3 regions of the Sporosarcina sp. resist genome follow, and region 3 is predicted to be linked to each of the others. Evidence: predicted binding sites of a transcription regulator. Region 3 holds the regulator's gene; each other region holds the start of a gene.
The links. The regulator CtsR, encoded in region 3, represses protease genes until heat stress. The targets are predictions, from matches to a motif close to ATGGTCAATAAAGGTCAAACA.
Positions count from the first base shown of each region.

Region 1: a site for CtsR is predicted at 2,979-2,999, ahead of clpP (ATP-dependent Clp endopeptidase proteolytic subunit ClpP). Genes of this name have one in related genera too.
Region 2: a site for CtsR is predicted at 4,968-4,988, ahead of H7992_RS16310 (ATP-dependent Clp protease ATP-binding subunit). Genes of this name have one in related genera too.

Region 1 is NZ_CP060287.1:803,753-810,018, forward strand. Features, by position in the region: gene H7992_RS03985 (serine hydrolase domain-containing protein) at 783-1,913, shown strand; gene H7992_RS03990 (hypothetical protein) at 2,424-2,693, opposite strand; tRNA gene H7992_RS03995 (tRNA-Arg) at 2,821-2,892, opposite strand; gene clpP (ATP-dependent Clp endopeptidase proteolytic subunit ClpP) at 3,083-3,703, shown strand; gene H7992_RS04005 (LemA family protein) at 3,883-4,461, shown strand; gene H7992_RS04010 (TPM domain-containing protein) at 4,458-5,258, shown strand; gene H7992_RS04015 (glutaredoxin family protein) at 5,354-5,581, shown strand; gene H7992_RS04020 (sugar-binding transcriptional regulator) at 5,718-6,266, shown strand, end outside.
Region 2 is NZ_CP060287.1:3,325,581-3,331,846, reverse strand. Features, by position in the region: gene H7992_RS16335 (S-layer homology domain-containing protein) at 1-648, shown strand, start outside; gene H7992_RS16330 (PH domain-containing protein) at 1,143-1,520, shown strand; gene H7992_RS16325 (TVP38/TMEM64 family protein) at 1,884-2,528, shown strand; gene H7992_RS16320 (MalY/PatB family protein) at 3,051-4,229, shown strand; gene H7992_RS16315 (DUF3219 family protein) at 4,458-4,754, opposite strand; gene H7992_RS16310 (ATP-dependent Clp protease ATP-binding subunit) at 5,063-6,266, shown strand, end outside.
Region 3 is NZ_CP060287.1:238,848-245,113, reverse strand. Features, by position in the region: gene H7992_RS01130 (protein-arginine kinase McsB) at 1-690, opposite strand, end outside; gene H7992_RS01125 (UvrB/UvrC motif-containing protein) at 680-1,234, opposite strand; gene H7992_RS01120 (CtsR family transcriptional regulator) at 1,267-1,737, opposite strand; gene H7992_RS01115 (hypothetical protein) at 2,612-4,312, opposite strand; gene H7992_RS01110 (GNAT family N-acetyltransferase) at 4,537-5,121, shown strand; gene bioB (biotin synthase BioB) at 5,163-6,167, opposite strand; gene H7992_RS01100 (biotin transporter BioY) at 6,169-6,266, opposite strand, start outside.

The sequences.
Region 1 (6,266 bases), 560 kb from region 3:
TCATCTGTTTAATGTTGATGTTAGTTTCTTGTGAAAACAATAGTGGTCTTATATTCAAGTGAAGGTGTAAATTGGAGTGGCGAACTAATTACTGAATATAGTTTTTGGGGAAAAGAGATTCAGAGTATAAGGATTACCTATAAAGGTGAAAATCCTGAACAGCTAAACATACCTAATTTTATGTAGAAAGTACTGATTTCTTGGGTTGGGGTATAGGCGATATAAAATTAGATGAAAAAGGGATTTATTATAGTGGGGATGTTATCGAACTGGAAACTAAAACTCCTTCTTCGTCTAAGATAATATTAACTTTAGAAGGCGAAGAGTTTGAAACTATAACATTAAGTTCAAGTTCATAAAACATAGTTCTATTTTATTGAGTAATGGAGTCAAGCACTTCCGTGAAGTGACGTTATTTTAACCTGGTGTGTACAGCATATACAAGCCGACTAATGAAAGGATTTTTTATATGAGACGATGGGGGAAATATATAACTTTAGCTTTTTTGGTATTTCTTTTCAGTTATCTTAGAAGTGTTTTTGAATTACCTAAAAATATTTATTTTATTTTTGGAGTTCCTCTACTTTTTGGAGGGGTATTATTAACCCTTTATTTGTTTGAAAAAGGTAATAAAAACAAACAATGATTTTTGTTCAACTAACGATCCAGGATAATTGAACAATAAGCTGATAATTATGTTTTACTTGAAATATTAAATATCATTTGTTTAACGGATAGAATCGGAAGGGATACTTAGTATTTATTTAAGAAATGGAGAAATAATGGAGACATTAACTAATAGAATTAAAAAGATAGATAATATGATAAATGATATTATGGGAGAACATACAGTAGGCATGAGTGTGTCAATCGTAAAAGAAGATAGAGTGATCTTTTCCAAAGGATTTGGTTATTCTCAACTTGAACCAGTTAAAAAGCCGATTGATGAGGACACCATCATGAGTATACAGAGTGTAACAAAGAACTTTGTTGCAACCTGTATCTTGCAACTGGCTGAAAAAGGATTAATTAATCTTGATGTACCACTTGTTGTTTACTTACCATATTTTAGAACACAAGACAAACAATTGAGTGACCAAATCACAGTAAAACATATACTAAGTCATACGGCTGGATTTCCGTCCGATTTAGGCATTGCAAATTTAATTGCTCCCAATGTGATGGAAGTTTATTCAGACACCCCAACTGAGTGGAGTGAAGCTTTAGCTCATTACGATTTGTCAGAACAGGAGATAGCAAGCATACAATCTAGAGAGGATATCACTCGGTGGTTTCGTAAAGTAGACCTAGAATATCTTCCAGGAGAGGGTTGGAATTATTGTACCGACGCCTTTGTTATTCTTGGTGATCTAATCGAAAAAGTGACCGGGGAAAATTGGGAGTTTCATCTGAGGAATAATGTACTAACACCGTTGCATATGAAGCGGACTACATGGGATTCCCAAGCCGTTATTGAGGATAGCAACTATGCTAAATATTATTTAGGGTTTGAAAAAAATGAAACTCCCTATCCAATGAACCCGGTTGCGGCACCCATAGGTTTTCTATATTCAACAGCAAATGAATTAGCTTCATATATGTTGTTTCACTTGAACTTTTCATCACCTGCTAATCTAGAGCTGTACAGTAAAAAACAAATGCAAAAACCAGTAAGTCTCGTATCAAAACCTTGGAATAATGAAGATAATACGATTTATTATGGAATAGGCTGGTTTATAGAAAAATATAAGGGGCAAACAATTATAGAACATGGGGGAGGTCAATTAGCAGTACGAGCGTTACTTTCGTTAGTACCGGAAGAAAGAATGGGTGTAGCTGTATTGTTAAACTTTGATAGTACTATCCATCGTCTAGTTAGTCGTAGAATTATCGATATTCTGTTAGATATATAGTAAGGATGATTTTACAAGTATCAAAGGTGGATTTGAATATGATTATTATACAAATCAGCTGCCTTTACTTGGCAGCTTTTCTTATTGAGTAATGGAGTTTATTACTTCCGTGAACGGGTGTTATGTCTACTGAGGTGCATGTAGCATACACCCTTGCTTATTTATTTTATTCAAGATAGGAAAGAACGATTTTTCGCTTCACTCAAAACCGGAGAAAAACCAAAAAAAGAGCATTTGAGTTTTATTAAAGGTCAAGAGTTAAAGTGAAAACTTATAAATGACAATATCTCTATAGAATGTGCAACGTTACATAGAAAATGAAGCGGACCATTTGTTTGTAATTAAAGACAACGAGAAAGTTAATTTAGTTATTCGAAAAATTGTTCATATTGCTGAAAGTTATTAAACTAATGGATTCGTTAGGCGAAGAAGAATACTTCAAAAAAGGACCGTAAATGGTCTTTCTTATTAATGAATCATCAACAATATTATTTAACTTCTATATCACAATTATGCTTCCATGTGAAAAATTATGCGGATGAATACTTTTTTTCTTTTGGCTAGTCGTTCTTCATACTGTTTGCTTCCGTACATTTGTTTACCCCACGCTCGCATTGCATAAGATGAAATTGTCCATTCCGACAAACCTTTCGCCATGTTGAATCGGTGGAATTCGTCAATGACTGATTGGATCGATAGAATTGTTTGCGGCTTGGCTAGATTGGTAACCCTTAGAATGTCGTTTAATAGCGCTGAATCAATTTGGTTTCGTTTTTTCATATTCTCATCACCCGGTCAATTATTTCTGCGGATGACTGTAACCGGTGCGTTTTGAATTCGTGGTGATTGGGAATAGAAAATACCCGCCATTGAATGAACAATGACGGGTAAAATTGTTGTAATCATATGCCCTCGGCGAGAATCGAACTCACATCTTAAGCTTCGGAGGCTCACGTGCTATCCGTTGCACCACGAGGGCGTTACAAATCGGCTATCTTTTGCAGCAGACTAGACTTATTATACTGGTGTAGCTCAATGAATGCAATGCTTATTTTGAAAGCGTTATATTTGACCTTCGTTGACCATACTATGTATGATAAAGTTACAGTTGAAACGAAGTTATGTTTCAATAGGTAGACAACACTATCCAGCTTGAAGGAGGAAATAGAATGAATCTAATACCTACAGTAATTGAACAGACTAGCCGCGGTGAGCGTGCTTACGACATCTATTCACGTCTATTGAAAGACCGTATCATCATGCTTGGAAGTGGAATCGATGACAACGTTGCGAACTCTATCGTTGCTCAACTCCTATTTTTAGAAGCAGAAGATCCGGATAAAGATATTTCCATCTACATTAATAGCCCCGGGGGAAGCGTCACTGCTGGTATGGCGATTTTTGACACAATGCAATTCATCAAACCTGACATCCAAACAATTTGTATGGGGATGGCTGCATCTATGGGATCGTTCCTACTAGCGGCGGGTACTAAAGGGAAACGTTATGCGCTTCCTAACGCAGAAGTAATGATTCACCAACCATTAGGTGGAGCACAAGGGCAAGCAACAGAAATTGAAATTGCTGCAAAACATATCCTTTTCACTCGTGAAAAACTAAACTTGATTCTTGCTGAGCGTACTGGCCAATCGGTTGAAGTAATTGCGAGAGATACGGACCGCGACAACTTCATGACAGCTGAACGTGCGAAAGAGTATGGTTTAATTGACCATATTATTACACGCAGTGACATGAAAGACGGAGCTAAAACTAAACCTGAATCTAAATAAGTTCTACAAAAGTCGGCTTTCCATTATGGGAAGCCGTTTTTTTGTGGCTATAAAAAAACGTTGCCTTAGAATAAATGAAACCTTTTCAATAGTCATACTGTATATACTACTGTAGAAAAAGTTTCGACACGGTGTTCGAGAGGGTAAATGAAAGTAACTAACTCGTGAGGAGTGTTAACATGAAAAAAGTTTTAGGACCAATTGCGGTAATCGTAATCATACTTGCAGTTTTGGCTATGATACTGGTTCCAAGTTATAACAAATTCGTTAATTTAGAAGAAGATGTGGACCAGGCGTATGCACAAGTTGAAAATCAACTACAACGGAGGCTCGATCTGATACCGAACTTGGTAAGCACGGTTAAAGGTTTCGCGAGCCATGAAAAAGAGATTATCAGTGACATTGCAGATTCCCGTGCAAGACTTGCCGGAGCAAATGGGCCCGCAGAACAAGCGGATGCAAACGCTGACTTAGCGGGTGCGCTTAGTCGTCTTCTTGTCGTCGTTGAGAATTATCCTGATTTAAAAGCAAATGAAAATTTCACTAAGCTGATGGATGAACTGGCCGGAACTGAAAACCGTCTGGGCGTTGCGCGTAAGGATTATAACGACGTAGTCGCCAATTACAATAGGCAAGTGAAAAGATTCCCAGGAAAAATCGTTGCATCCATTTTCGGATATGATGAAAAGGAATACTTTAAAGCCGATGCAGCTGCAAATGAAGTGCCGAATGTCGATTTTGGAGATGACAAGGAATGATTAGAAAAGCTGTCCGCATACTGGTGACGGCATGTCTGATTGTTTTTACATCGTTAAACTCAGCAGTGTTTTCGGCTGATGCTGCTGTTCCGGTCGTTCAAGATACTGCGAATGTGTTGTCCGCTGAACAGAAATCGGAACTTGAGCAATATGGGATTCAATTAAATAATGCTACGACAGCGGAACTTGCGGTATTGATTCTCCCGAGCATAGGCGATAAGCCAGTTGAGGAATATTCAGTAGAGAAGCTTAGGGAATTTAAATTAGGCAATAAGGAAAAAAATAACGGAGCTTTGCTAGTCGTTACAACGGAGAAAAATTCCGATGGTAAACGACATTTCGAACTATCGGTCGGGTATGGATTAGAGGGTGCCCTTCCGGACGGAAAAGTCGGACGTATAATGGATGAAGTAGCTGTTCCATATTTGAATAAGCAACAGCCTGACATGGCGATCATGGAAGCATATAAATCATTCTACAATGAAATCGCAGCTGAATATGGATGGGATGGCGCGGATGTGCCCGTCACAACTATAGATTCCGACTCAAGTGATGGGGGATTCGGTATTCCATTCCCCGTCATCCTTTTCATCATTATTTACATTGTCTTCCGTGTCATCAGTAATAGAGGAGGCCGAGGAGGCGGAGGCGGTTCGGGCGGACGGCGTAGCGGAGGGCCAATTTTCTTCCCTGGTTCTTTTGGGGGCAGAAGTGGTGGCGGTAGTTCCGGCGGCGGTTTTGGTGGTTTCGGTGGCGGTGGTTCCGGCGGTGGTGGCGGAGCAGGCCGAAGCTGGTAAAGAATAATGGGCGGTATGCACAGGCAACATCCTGTGCATACCACCTGTTATTCATTTATACTAAAGGTATTATAAAAGTAATGAGGTGCATTAAAGTGCATGTGACATTTTACACAAAACCAGGTTGTCACCTTTGTGATGAAGCTGAATTAATGATGAAACTTGTCCAAGAGGATTTCCCGCTGACGTGGACGATAGTAGATATAGAAACTGATGATGAAAGTCATGAGAAATATATGTTTTTGATTCCTGTCATTGAAAAAGATGGCGATGTGATGCTTTACGGGTCAATTGGCTACGCTGATATCATTGATTTATTCTGATAATTAATGCTGTATTGTTTGTAAAGTCGAATGAAAAGAGCTATAATGAAGTTAGAAATATTTTTTTGCTTTATGTGGGACGCTATTCAGTATGTAGGGTCGTTAAATGTCCCTATGGTAAAGAGGAGGGCAGCCATTGGACGTTTTGATGGATGCACAGAGTAAACTCGTACCAGAAATGATGGAGTTAATGCAGCAAAGATATCGGATATTAAAGCTTGTAAAAATGGCTGGTCCAATTGGAAGGCGTCCACTCGGTCAGATGGCTGGTTTATCGGAGCGGGAAACGCGAACCATGATGGATACGCTAAGGGGTCAAAATCTGATTACTATTGCAAAAGACGGAGCTTCAATCACCACTGAAGGATTGACTGTCTTACTTGCTCTTGAGTCTTCAATGGAAGACTGGTCGGGCCGTACGTCAATTGCAAAGAGACTAATGGAATTCCTTGGCATTCAATCAGTCAAAGTTGTTGCAGGTAACTGCGATACCGATACCGCTTCGAAAAGCTTACTTGGTATGGAGGCAGCGAAACAATTTTCTTCTAAAATTGACGAGGGCAAAGTAGTCGCCGTCACTGGAGGAAGTACAATTGCATCGATTCCACTTCATATCGAAAAGTTTAGCGGTACCAATAATCTGCTATTCATCGCTGCAAGAGGCGGTGTAGGAGATGATATTGGT
Region 2 (6,266 bases), 2.0 Mb from region 3:
GGAAGTACAAGGGATCCTATAACAGGTGTGGATTCGCATGACGACTATAGGAAGTATTATGTACATGTGACGAAAGAAGACGAACAATTAAAAATTACATTGGAAGAGTCAGAAGACATCCTTACGACTGAAGTTCTCTTAAGCTCATCGGGAGAACAGGTGAAAAATATTTCACTTGCCACGATGGAAGGTGAAATAATCCAACAGGAAGTTAAGTTAAAATCTTGTGATTACCATCCTCTCCACGCCGCTCCCGAGTGTTTTTCAATAGATGATCCGGGAGAATATATCGCGACAGTCCAATACGCTAGTGGAAAGAAAGCTCGCCATGCGGTTGCTGCATCCGTCTATAAGCCATCCTTTTATTTATCTGTCCATAAGCTTGAAGAAAAACCAACTTTCACAATCGATCTTGGTGGTACGGCCGATCAATTTGGGGAATATGTTATGCCAAAAGGTGGCGAAAAGATTGCCATCATTTCGAGGGATAAAAACTCCAACAGATTCCACATCACCGGTGTATCGGAAGGCAAACTGCAAATCGTTTTCCCTAACAGCAAAGCCGCTGTTGATCGATTTGACATACAAGTCCGCAAACTGGGGTCTATTATAAATGTAAATGCTTCCAAACAAAATGAAGATTACTAATATTGAACCACTGAAACCCCTTAGCCTATGTAAATTGGTTAAGGGGTTTTAGATTTTAGGTACCTAATAAGTAAAAAAATACAAGTATTTCTAAATAATGCAAAATAAATCAACATCCATGGAGTTTTTCTTTACTTTGTGCATAATTACTTGAAAATGTGAAGTGTTCGTCATTGTGTCTGACACGGAGCTACCTCTTTAAAGCCAGTTGGTGTTAAAGTTGATTCAGGAAGTGATTCCAGCGATTAAGATGTATAATGCTAGAGCTGCATGGGTGGTTGCTAACAGAATATATACGAAACAGTCTTTGATGTTAGCGAAATGAAATGATGTCCGAATGATTGACCGGGATGAATTGATTCAGATGAGTATTATAATGTGGGAGAATGGTTCAATAATTTAACGAATCTGGTCCCGAGGCAATTATATAATGTATTAGTACTGGGTACCTTTTAATAGAGGCTTAGAAAACACTATGAATTGGAGGAATAATAATGAGTATTTTTGACGGCATAATGGGGAATGTATCTGAAATTGAAGTGAGCAAAGTAGAGAAGGAAATGAAGGATTTACTAGCACTTACTGAAAAGGTAGAGCATGCATATAAACTGATTAGAGATCTGTTGATATTTACGGATAAACGTCTAATTCTTGTAGATAAACAGGGCGTCACAGGAAAGAAAGTTGAGTATCATTCCATTCCGTACAAAAGTATTGTACATTTCTCGATAGAAACTGCAGGAACGTTTGATCTGGAGGCTGAACTGAATATCTGGCTATCGGGGAGTTCTGTACCAATTCAAAAGAAATTCAATAAATCCTTGAATGTTTATAAAGTACAAAGCGTGCTAGCAGAATATGTTTTGAAATGAACTTGATAATGTGGACCTATCCAATGTATACAATTAAGCGTTTAGTATCATTCCTTAACTACCATCTGTCTGGCTTATTGCGGGAGGCATCCCAAAGCGCCGAGCATTGTTGAGTGGATTCTTAATGTCAACATATAACTGTACAAATTTGTTGCAAAGGTCTGTACTTCTACATTGCATTACACAACTGGCAAATACATTTGGCGTGGCGTGGTAAATCCCTTGGAGTGGACTGGTAAATAAGATGTCACAAGTGGCCGTAATCAACGGTTGCCTTTAATATTGGACTTCTATTCCAGACGGTAGATCAACACTAGGATGAATATAAAATTAAAGCATTGTTTTCGAGGAAGGGTGAGCTTATTGAACAGGGGGAAAAAAGCGACAATTATTTTTCTCGTAATTATGATCTTGTTCTTCGTTAATTTAAATACCGATTTATTTCGCAGTATTATCTCCGGAAATATAGAGTCTATCACTTCTATATTAGGAGATAATAAAGCTTTCACTTTGTTCATTACCTTCATGATTATGTTGGTTCATAATACATTTCCTGTAATACCACTTTTCCTTGTCATTTTGATAAATAATACTCTTTTTGGTTTTCAATTAGGTATCGTGTGGAGCATATTAACGAGCATTCTCTGTGCGATAATTGTATTTCTAAGTATTCGATATGTCCTTCAAGATTTTGTACTGAAAAAAGTTAATTTGTCCAATATTAGTAAAGTAGAACAGAGTGGACTATGGTATGTATTTGGGGCAAGAATATTTCCTTTTGCTCCTACAAGTATCATTAACGGTGTTTCAGGTGTTAGTACCATTCAACTTCCATATTTTATTATCGCAACAGCATTAGGAAATATTACTATATTCTTTGTTTATACTCTTATTCAGGCAGGATTGCTTTCACAAGGTTTCAATGAATATGTGACTGGAATCATTATTCTTTCAGGATTCATTGTATATTACTATTTTAAAAAAGTTACTTTGCGAAAAAAGAACTAAAAAACAATTTAATTAAACCATAAAATAGGGATTCATAGTTCAAATTTAAAATGTTAAGTCAGTAGCGAGAAATCAGACAGTGATATGTTGTCTGATTTTTTTAATCTTGTTATTTAACGATTAGATCATGTAACTAGTTAATCAGTTTGTTTCGTTGATTGACAACAAATTATCATCAATTTTGTATAAAACTACCAATCAGAGATGAAGCATCGCTATTAAGCAAACGGGCGCGTTACTCCAACAAGGAGAATAGTGGATAAAGGAATTGGCGAATTTAGTGATTCGGAAGCGTTTCGTGCGATGTTAACAGTTGCGCTTATGTTACCATTGTAGGGAACAATCCGAAATATGGTTTGGATAGACAGCTTCGGGTTCAAGTTCAACTTTTGTCCTAGGACTAGCTGCTAGTACTGAGCTGCATAATAGACAGCTTTGAAGTGAAATCCAATTTTAAGTAGAGAAAATGTCAGACTTACTAGGGCATTTGAATTCAAATGAGTAGAAGAAGGGGCGGTTTTTATGAAATACGACTTTGACAAAGTAGTTGAGCGTTCGAACACTGCATCTGTGAAATGGGATGCAACAGAGGAATTGTTCGGTGAAAAAGAGTTGCTTCCGCTTTGGGTTGCGGATATGGATTTTAAAGTTCCAGATGAAGTAGTCAAAGCAATCCAGTCCCAAGCAGAACACGGTATTTTTGGATATACGACGAGGAAGCCAAGCTACTATGAAGCTATAATCGATTGGATGAAAGACCACCATAATTGGGTAATAGAAAAAGAGTGGATTTGTCATAGTCCAGGGGTCGTTACCGCTTTAAATTTAATTGTCCAAGCTTTTAGTGAGCCAGGTGACAAAATCATTGTTCAACCGCCCGTATATTATCCATTCATGAAAGCGATTCAAAATCATGATCGGCAGGTCGTATATAATCCACTTCTGTTCAATGAAGGTAGATTTGAGATGGACTTTGAAGATCTGATTTCAAAAATAGATTCTTCGGTTAAAATGATTCTCCTTTGTAATCCACAAAATCCTGGTGGCCGTGTTTGGACGGAATCAGAACTTAAACGGCTCGGTGACATCTGTCTGGAACGTGGAGTCCTTGTTGTATCCGATGAAATTCATCAAGATCTTGTATTCAAACCTGGAAAACACATTCCATTTTCGGCTATTTCAGAACAGTTTGCTGACAATAGCATCATTTGTACGGCACCAAGTAAAACATTCAATCTTGCTGGTTTACAAACATCGAATATCATAATTTCCAATAAAGCGCTACGAGAGAAGTTTGTAATGGAAGGCGATAAATACGCTGTTACTATGTCGAACTCATTTGGTGCACTTGCCACAGAGGCCGCGTATAATCACGGTGGACAATGGCTGGAGGAAGTTCTTGACTATGTTGAAGGAAATTTGCACTTCATTACGAAGTATTTCAAATCCAATTTACCCGTATTAAAAGTATTACCACTAGAAGCGACTTATCTGGCTTGGATTGATTGTCGGGAATTGGGACTCACGCCCGAAGAGTTGGAAAAATTGTTCCTCTCTAAAGCAAAAGTCGCTTTAAATCAAGGGTATGTCTTTGGCCCTGGAGGCGAAGGATTTGTCCGTATGAACCTTGCTTGCTCTCGCTCAACAGTAGAGAAAGCAGCTCAACAAATGAAAGAAGCGATCATTCAATTGCTGTTATAAATCCTGACTAAAATAAATATCAGGTACCTATGCATGGAACAATTCTGATAATCCACTATAATTACATGATTATTAGGCATGGGCTAGGTATTTTTTTCAATATCTAGTGTCATTTAAATTCTTATGTAATTGTATGAATTGTTCGTTGTTATTTGTTGCATAGGTACCGATTTTTATTTAAAGAGAACGGGAACTGAACAAATATGCTTAATCTCGTTAAACTCCATTCTACTCCTCTTCTTTATGACTCACTTCTAACAAAGTCAATTTAAACTTTCCGATTTGATCTTTTACGTACAAATTTGTAATGGAAGTAGAATAATTATGAATCGTTCCTCTAAAAAGTAAGTCTTGCTCAGGAATATTCACGTCAAAAGTTCCATTGTAAAGTAAAGTTGTAATGTCATGGTAATCATCACTTGTTACGTTAAATTCAACTGAAACTTTATATAATCCATTTACTTTTTCGTCTTCATAACTACATAAATGAATTACTTTGTCATTTAAAATAATTGTACTGGTCAAGAGGATCACTCCTATTTCAAATTCTAGGTATTGACTTGAAATGTCAATGATACACTAGACATTATTGTTTTGTAAGCACGCATACTTTCGGTATACACAATTTAGACTTGTTGCGGTTGCCCAGCTTCATACGATACTAATCCCAAATGTTGAAACTCTGTTTGGGCATGAGGATTCATTGGGGAAATCAAAGACAATCAAGCAAGTTTCTTGAAAGTCAAAAAAGGTCAGTGTACAATAAATTCATAGATCAAATATAGTCAAAGCCAAGCGGGATAGATAAATGAAGATAAAGGGAGGAAACGAATATGCAGTGTCAACATTGTGGTAAAAACGAAGCGACGATGAGTTTAAGATTTCAAGTGAATCAGCAAGGTATGCACATCAATATGTGTCTTACGTGCTTTCAAGAAATCCAAGGTCAATTACAGGCAGGCAAGATGCCGTCATTTAGTGACAATGCGAATCACTTTTTCAAAGCAAACGGTGGCCAACAGGCAAAAACTCAAACAAAGCAAACAGAAGAAGGTCACGGCAACGGTTTGTTAGACCAACTTGGTAAAAATATATCAGACGAAGCAAGAAAAGGACTGATTGACCCGGTCATCGGACGTGATCAAGAAGTGAGACGTGTCATCGAAACGCTAAATAGAAGAAATAAAAACAACCCAGTGCTAATAGGTGAGCCTGGAGTTGGTAAAACAGCAATCGCCGAGGGGCTCGCAGTAAAAATCCTCGAAGGCGATGTACCGATGAAACTACTGAATAAAGAAGTGTACTTATTAGACGTTGCTTCACTTGTTACCAATACGGGCATTCGTGGTCAGTTTGAAGAGCGGATGAAACAACTAATTGAAGAACTTCAAGCCCGAACAGATGTAATTTTATTCATTGATGAAATTCACTTGCTCGTTGGTGCAGGTTCAACAGAAGGATCGCAAATGGATGCCGGCAATATTTTGAAGCCAGCCTTAGCACGGGGGGGCTTGCAACTCATTGGGGCAACGACATTGAAAGAATATCGTCAAATCGAAAAAGATGCTGCACTTGAACGTCGGTTCCAACCGATTATCGTCAAGGAACCATCTGCAGAAGATACGATTAAAATCTTAAACGGGTTAAAAGGACGTTACGAAAATTTCCATGAAGTACGCTATACAGATGAAGCGGTGCAAGCTTTTGTTACCTTATCACAACGCTATATTCAAGATCGTTTTTTACCGGACAAAGCGATTGACTTGATGGATGAAGTCGGGTCACGTTTAAACCTTACACATGTCACCACTAATTCAGATTTAGATTCAATTGGTATGCGTCTCGGCGAAATCATTCAAGAAAAAGAACAAGCAGCAGAAGTGGAAGACTATGAAAAAGCGGCAAATTTACGTTTTGAGGAAATTCAATTACGTAAACAATTGGAAGAAGCGAAACAGAGTGGGGAAGCGGAAAAAATAGAAGTTTCTGTTGCAGATATTGAGTTAATTGTCGAAGAGAAAACAGGAATTCCTGTGA
Region 3 (6,266 bases):
CGTTTTACCAAGCGTCGTCTGATTTGATACTTGATAGACATTGCCAGGTGCTTCACTTCCTTCGCCATAACTCCCTCGGACAATGATTCCAAGCCGTGAGATAGCCGGGATAATACGATCAATCTGCTTCGTCATTGTAAGTGCCGGTAAATGCATCATCACAGATGCGCGCATGCCGGTTCCCGTATTCGATGGACAGCTTGTCAAATAACCAAAGTCTTCATCAAAAGCATACGGCAGTTCTTTTTCAAGGTAATCGTCAACCTGATCAGCCTGTTTATAGGCATCCTCAAGCTGTAACCCAGGATAGATGCATTGAATGCGGATATGGTCCTCCTCATTCACCATGACACTTATGGTCTCGTCTTCTGATAGAAGAACTGCGCCATGCCTGTCAGGAATTGCGAGTTGCGGACTGATCAGATGTTTTTCAACAAGTACTTGGCGTTCCAATGCAGGTAGATCGGACATCTTAGTATAGGAATAGCCACTTTGCATGGTATCAAGCAAAACACCCGTAACCGCTCTGTCTACCGCCATCGCTTCTTCTTCAGTGAACGCGATAGGAAAACGATAGCCCGTCAAGTTGCGTGCAAGTCGAATTCGCGTCGACATAACGATGTCTGAGTGCTCTCCGTAAGCAGTCATCCAAGGGGTTACCGCATCACGCATGAATTTTTCAATCGACATCGTTTTCTTCACCTCCAAGGGAAAGGTGTTGCTTTAGTGTATTCGCTTCATCACGCAAAGCTGCCGCTTCTTCAAAATGCTCAGCTTCTACTGCCTCTTTCATCTTCACTCGGATCTCTTCAATTTTCTTTTTAACTGCATATATTTCATTAAATGAAACCGGTACTTTCCCGGTATGAGTTGAATGGCCATTGTGAAGCTTGCCAAAAACTTGCGGTAAGCTGCCACGAAATGTGTCATAACAGTCGGCACAGCCAAACTTCCCAATATCGAGGAACTTCGGAAACGTTAAACCACATGAGGGACATTCGGGTCCTTCAAACGACTCTCCCCGCGTTTGCGGTTGTGCCTGGAAAGGATCAGAACCGCTAAACCAGTGAGATAGGAACTGCTGAATGGACAACGGCTCTTGATTGGGGTCGAAATGGAATGTTTGTGATTGAAATGCGCATTTCTCACATAAATGGCGTTCCAGCGATCCGACTACACTTTCTTGCGTAATCGTAATGGACGCAGTTCGTTCTTTACAATTTTCACATATCATCGAAAGCCACCTCATATCAGTTGGATTGGTGATTAGTTACGCTGTTCGTAAATAAGCGTCAAGAGCATTGCTTGTAAAATGCGTGCACGCATGATATCGCGGTCTGGAAGTGGCTGATGGATAGTTCTTCTATCAACCGCAGCAAGAATGAGCTTTGATTCGCGCTCCGTTATGACTTCTTCTTCAATTAGTCTGTAAACGACATCTAAAGCCATCGTATAAGAGGCTCCCGATTGGATACCGCCTAAAATATGTTCAATCAATTCTTTACGGGAATTCGCCTGAACGCGGAAAATACGTATGTAACCACCGCCTCCACGCTTCGATTCAACCGCATAACCACGCTCCGCCGTGAAGCGGGTCTTAATAACATAATTGATTTGAGACGGGACGCACTGGAACTTTTCAGCGACTTCATTGCGCTTAATTTCGATGGTTCCACACTGTCCCTCTTCGATTATTGCTTTCAAATATCCTTCAATAATGTCGGAAATGTTTCTCATACCCTCACCTCTTTCATACGGGGGATAAGCCGTTGACTTTGACTATCTTTGACTTGATTGTACATGATATTCCGCATGTTCCGCAATCGATACGCACCAGACTTAACAAGTATCGGCATGTGACAATACGTTTTAACCGTACGAAAAAACAAAAGCGGAAGCGCCTGTTCAGAAGCATAAGAGTTCGGACGTGGAATAGCTCCTTTTGCAGGTTATCCACTGTTCGAGACTTTATAGTTTTCTATATATGTTGAACAGAGGAATACGATGTATACGCTTTGTGGATGCCTCCCGCGATAAGCCAAGGCACTGAAAAAGTACAATTTCCTTCAATACCGTTGATTTCCGTTCCGAGCGGACGCTTTCCGCGGGCACGGCTTCAGCCTCCTCGTCACTGCGTTCCTGCGGGGTCTTCAGCTCGCGCTGTTCCCGCCGGAGTCGCCGCTCTTCACTACAATCAACTAGTTCTTACTATCAAAAAAGAACTTTTTCAGTGGCTTATCGCTCCAGCTACCACGAAGACGCGCCTTCGCTGGATGGTCAATGTGAGAAAGAGCATTTCATTATCTGTGATGAAATCTGCAAGTTGGAGTACTTCTTTCTTGAAAATAATTATATATGTTGAATCCGGTATATATACTGGGCGAAGGCGCCTTAACAGGGGTCGCCGAAGCCCTAAGACTGGATGCGAAGCGCTAATCCAGGCTTACGGCGAGAGGCATCCCCAAAGCGCCAAGCGTTCTACAATCCACACCCCCAATTAATACTCTCTCCTTATTGAGCGCCACAGTAGATTCAATGGGTTTCTTTAATTCAACATATATAGCAACTAAAAATGGAGTGCAAGGCGAATTCGCCTTGCACTCCATTTCCGTTATTCCACGCTAACATTCGTCAACTCTTTCACAGGCAAGAATAGTTCACCCGTCTCTAAATATGTCACAACAAGCTTATCGCCCTCTTGAATATAGATTGAGAGTGGCACAGCTTCCGAAGAGACGATGAAGTTGCGTCCATCATCCGCTAAAAACGAAACAAGTGTAAAATCACCGACGCGCTCTTTGAATACACGCACGACCGTTACGGCCGCTTTCGCCTCTTCCGCACTCGAGCTACCATCTACACCGCTACCTCCGCGCTGAAGAGCTGTCTTATACAATTTCAATGCTTCGTTCGGCGTATTGCCGTAAACCGATATTTCCGGATTCGCTGCTGATACAATGAAGTAATTTTGCAGGAATCCATTTGAATCGAGCACTGGCGTTAACCAACTCGCTTCTCCGTAGAAGTTATACAAGACCGGCATTTCGCCGGACCATTTCTTTTCAATGAATTTCTTCTCGATAATCTGCAGTGCCCCTTGCGAATCCATATAGGACTCTTCCAGATTACCTGAATAATACGTTGCTTTTCCTGTCTTACCATCCGTCAACGCATAGCCAAGCATCGAGTCGACACCTTCTTTTGGACTTGTAAAGTCTGTGAAGTAATACATATGACCATTCTCGTCAAAAATCGGGCTTACATTCGCCTCTGTTCCTTCATCAGATGGCAACTTGACATCTTTCTTCCCAACGACTGAATTCCAGAAACCGTGGATATAGTTCCCGAAGTAACTATTTTGCAAACTGACCGCTTCAGGTGAAACAGCCCCGTCGATGAATTCAGGTATATCTGCAAGCGAATACTTTTTCACATCACCATTAGCAGGATCGACCATTACAATCCCTTTTACATCAAAGCCGTTACGCGCGGAAATGAATTCCCCATAAGAACGGATATAATACGGTTTTCCATCGTCGTCAATTTCAAGTTGAACATCCCCGTAAAAAATAAGGTTCGGCATTTTCATCCGTATATGACGCTCCACTTGTTTGTGGAAGTAGGACGATGGTGTATACGTCATTTCTGCTTTCACAAATTTCGGGTTATCAGCCGAGTCTGTTGCACTCATCGTAAAGTAGCCAGGCGTTGTATCAGCACTCCACCATTTAAAGAAGCCCGAAAACTCCACGGGTGCAATGTAGACAAATTTGCCATCGACTTTTTGAATTTGCAGACTGCCGAGCTCATAGTAACTCGTATTCGGAACTTGCCCGAATGCTTTCTTCATCTTATTGCGTGCAAACTTCGGTGGAACACTTGCCGGCGTTTTTGTTTCATCGAACGCTGAAATCTCCACTTGCTGATCCATTTCAACTGCTTTGTATTTCTTGTCGGCGTTGAAGAGCGGCGCGCTAAGTATATATGCCCCAAAAACAAGTGCACCGAGGAACAGGACCAATTTCACTTTGCGGTCTTTGCCACCTGCCGACAAAGCACCTAGCAAAGTAACGACTAAAAGCACCATCCACAGAGACGTCCAGTTACGGTCCATGTTTGTCGTATAGTAAAACACGAATACGGCTATAGCAGATAATATAGCTACGGTAGCAATCGCAGCTCCTCTATTAAAAGGAGTTTTTACAGCTTCCTCATCCGCACCGCGCTTCGCTTGAGTACTTAATATAAATGGGACAATAACTAGACTGAACACGATGCCCACAATAATTGAGAATATAAGTAAATTAAACATATATACACCCTTTTCCACTGAGTAAGATTTTTTGTTGTTAGCTAAGTATACGGATAATCTAGGAAATAGTTTCATTTACTTAATTAAAACCGAGCAAGTTTATTTATTTAAAATAATGGGTATACAGTAGAATAGAGGATTTTTTACTACCCTTCTTTTTTCCTCGGTCTCACAATCCAAAACAAAAAACTCCGGGGTAAATAAACCATTGGAGGCAACACATTTTGAATTGGTATGAGAAGCTAAATGAATACTTCCCCGTTGAAGAGATGAAGTCAAAGGAACATATGGATGCGTTACTAACTGACAAGAAAAGTGTTTATAAGAAGGATGAAGGACCTCATCATGTGCTCATGTATGTCGAGTTCGAGAAGTTTATATTCGTCGACTACTTGTTCGTTTCAACACAATCACGCGGCATGGGACTTGGCAGCAAATTATTAACAATGTTAAAATCCAAGAATAAACCGATTCTCCTTGAAGTGGAGCCAGTCGATTATGAAGATACAGATACTGCAAAACGACTTAAATTTTACTCACGTGAAAACTTCACACATGCACAGCGCATCGGCTATAATCGTCGCTCCCTTGCAACAGGCGAAAATACGGTACTTGAAATCTTATACTGGTCACCAACTGATTCAGGTGAAGAAGAAATCTACAATGCAATGACACAGACGTACGATGAAATCCACACTTATAAAGATGAAACATTTTATGGTAAAAAGTACGATCCTACTGATAAAGTACTTATTTTTCACACAAAAGGCAAAAGAGATATTCTGCAACCATTTGATACACCTGAATGAAAAAATGGACATCCCGTCGAAATGGGATGTCCATTTTTCAATCACACTGGAACAGGCTGTTTTGCTAAAGGTTCTAAGTCTATTTCGAATCCCATATCCTTCAGCGTTTGATAGTCTCTTTCACTTTCCTGGCCGGTTGTCGTCAAATAATCCCCAATAAAAATCGAGTTTGCCGGGTATAGCCCTAACGGCTGAAGACTGCGTAAGTTCACTTCACGCCCGCCGGAAATCCTGATTTCCTTTGTGGGATTAATGAATCTGAACAAGCATAGTACTTTCAAGCAATAGATCGGTGTTAACTCGTCTGTCCCGCCAAGGGGTGTCCCATCCACGGCATGTAAAAAGTTCACCGGAATCGAATCTGCATCCATTGCATACAAACTGCGTGCCATTGAGACGACGTCTTGTTTCGTTTCACGCATACCAATGATAACGCCAGAACACGGTGAAATACCCGACTGCTTCACAAGATCGACCGTGTTTACGCGGTCCTCATAAGTATGAGACGTTGTGATACTTCCATGGTGGGCTTCCGACGTATTGATGTTGTGATTGTAACGGTCGACGCCAGCATCTTTCAATCGGGACGCTTGGTCTGGTTTTAACAGTCCAAGACATGCACAAATGGTCATATGCTCATACTTCGACTTGATTTCCTTCACGGAATTGATAACAATTTCGAGTTCACGGTTCGCAGGACCTCTCCCGCTAGCCACAATACAGTAGGTTCCTGCATTCAATTCGGCTGCTCTAGCTGCACCTGCTACAATTTCTTCTTTTTTCATCATGGCATACTTTTCGATTGGCGCTTTTGAAATAATCGACTGTGCACAATACCCGCAGTTTTCCGGGCATAAGCCAGATTTCGTATTCATTATCATATTAAGCTTCACTTTATTCCCATAATAATGTTTCCGGATTATATAAGCCGCGTGCAAAAGCGGCAGCAAGTCCTCTTCTGGACTCCCCAATATCGATAGGGCTTCCTCATCCGTCAGGACATGTCCCACTAGAACACGTTCAGCTAACTCAGTATACTTCGTCATATTAACGCCTCACTTTCAATACCTTATACATACGGTGTCCAAAGATTCCAGCAAGGACGGCAAGGATAATATCTTTCGGCAGTGGCGGCACCATCCATA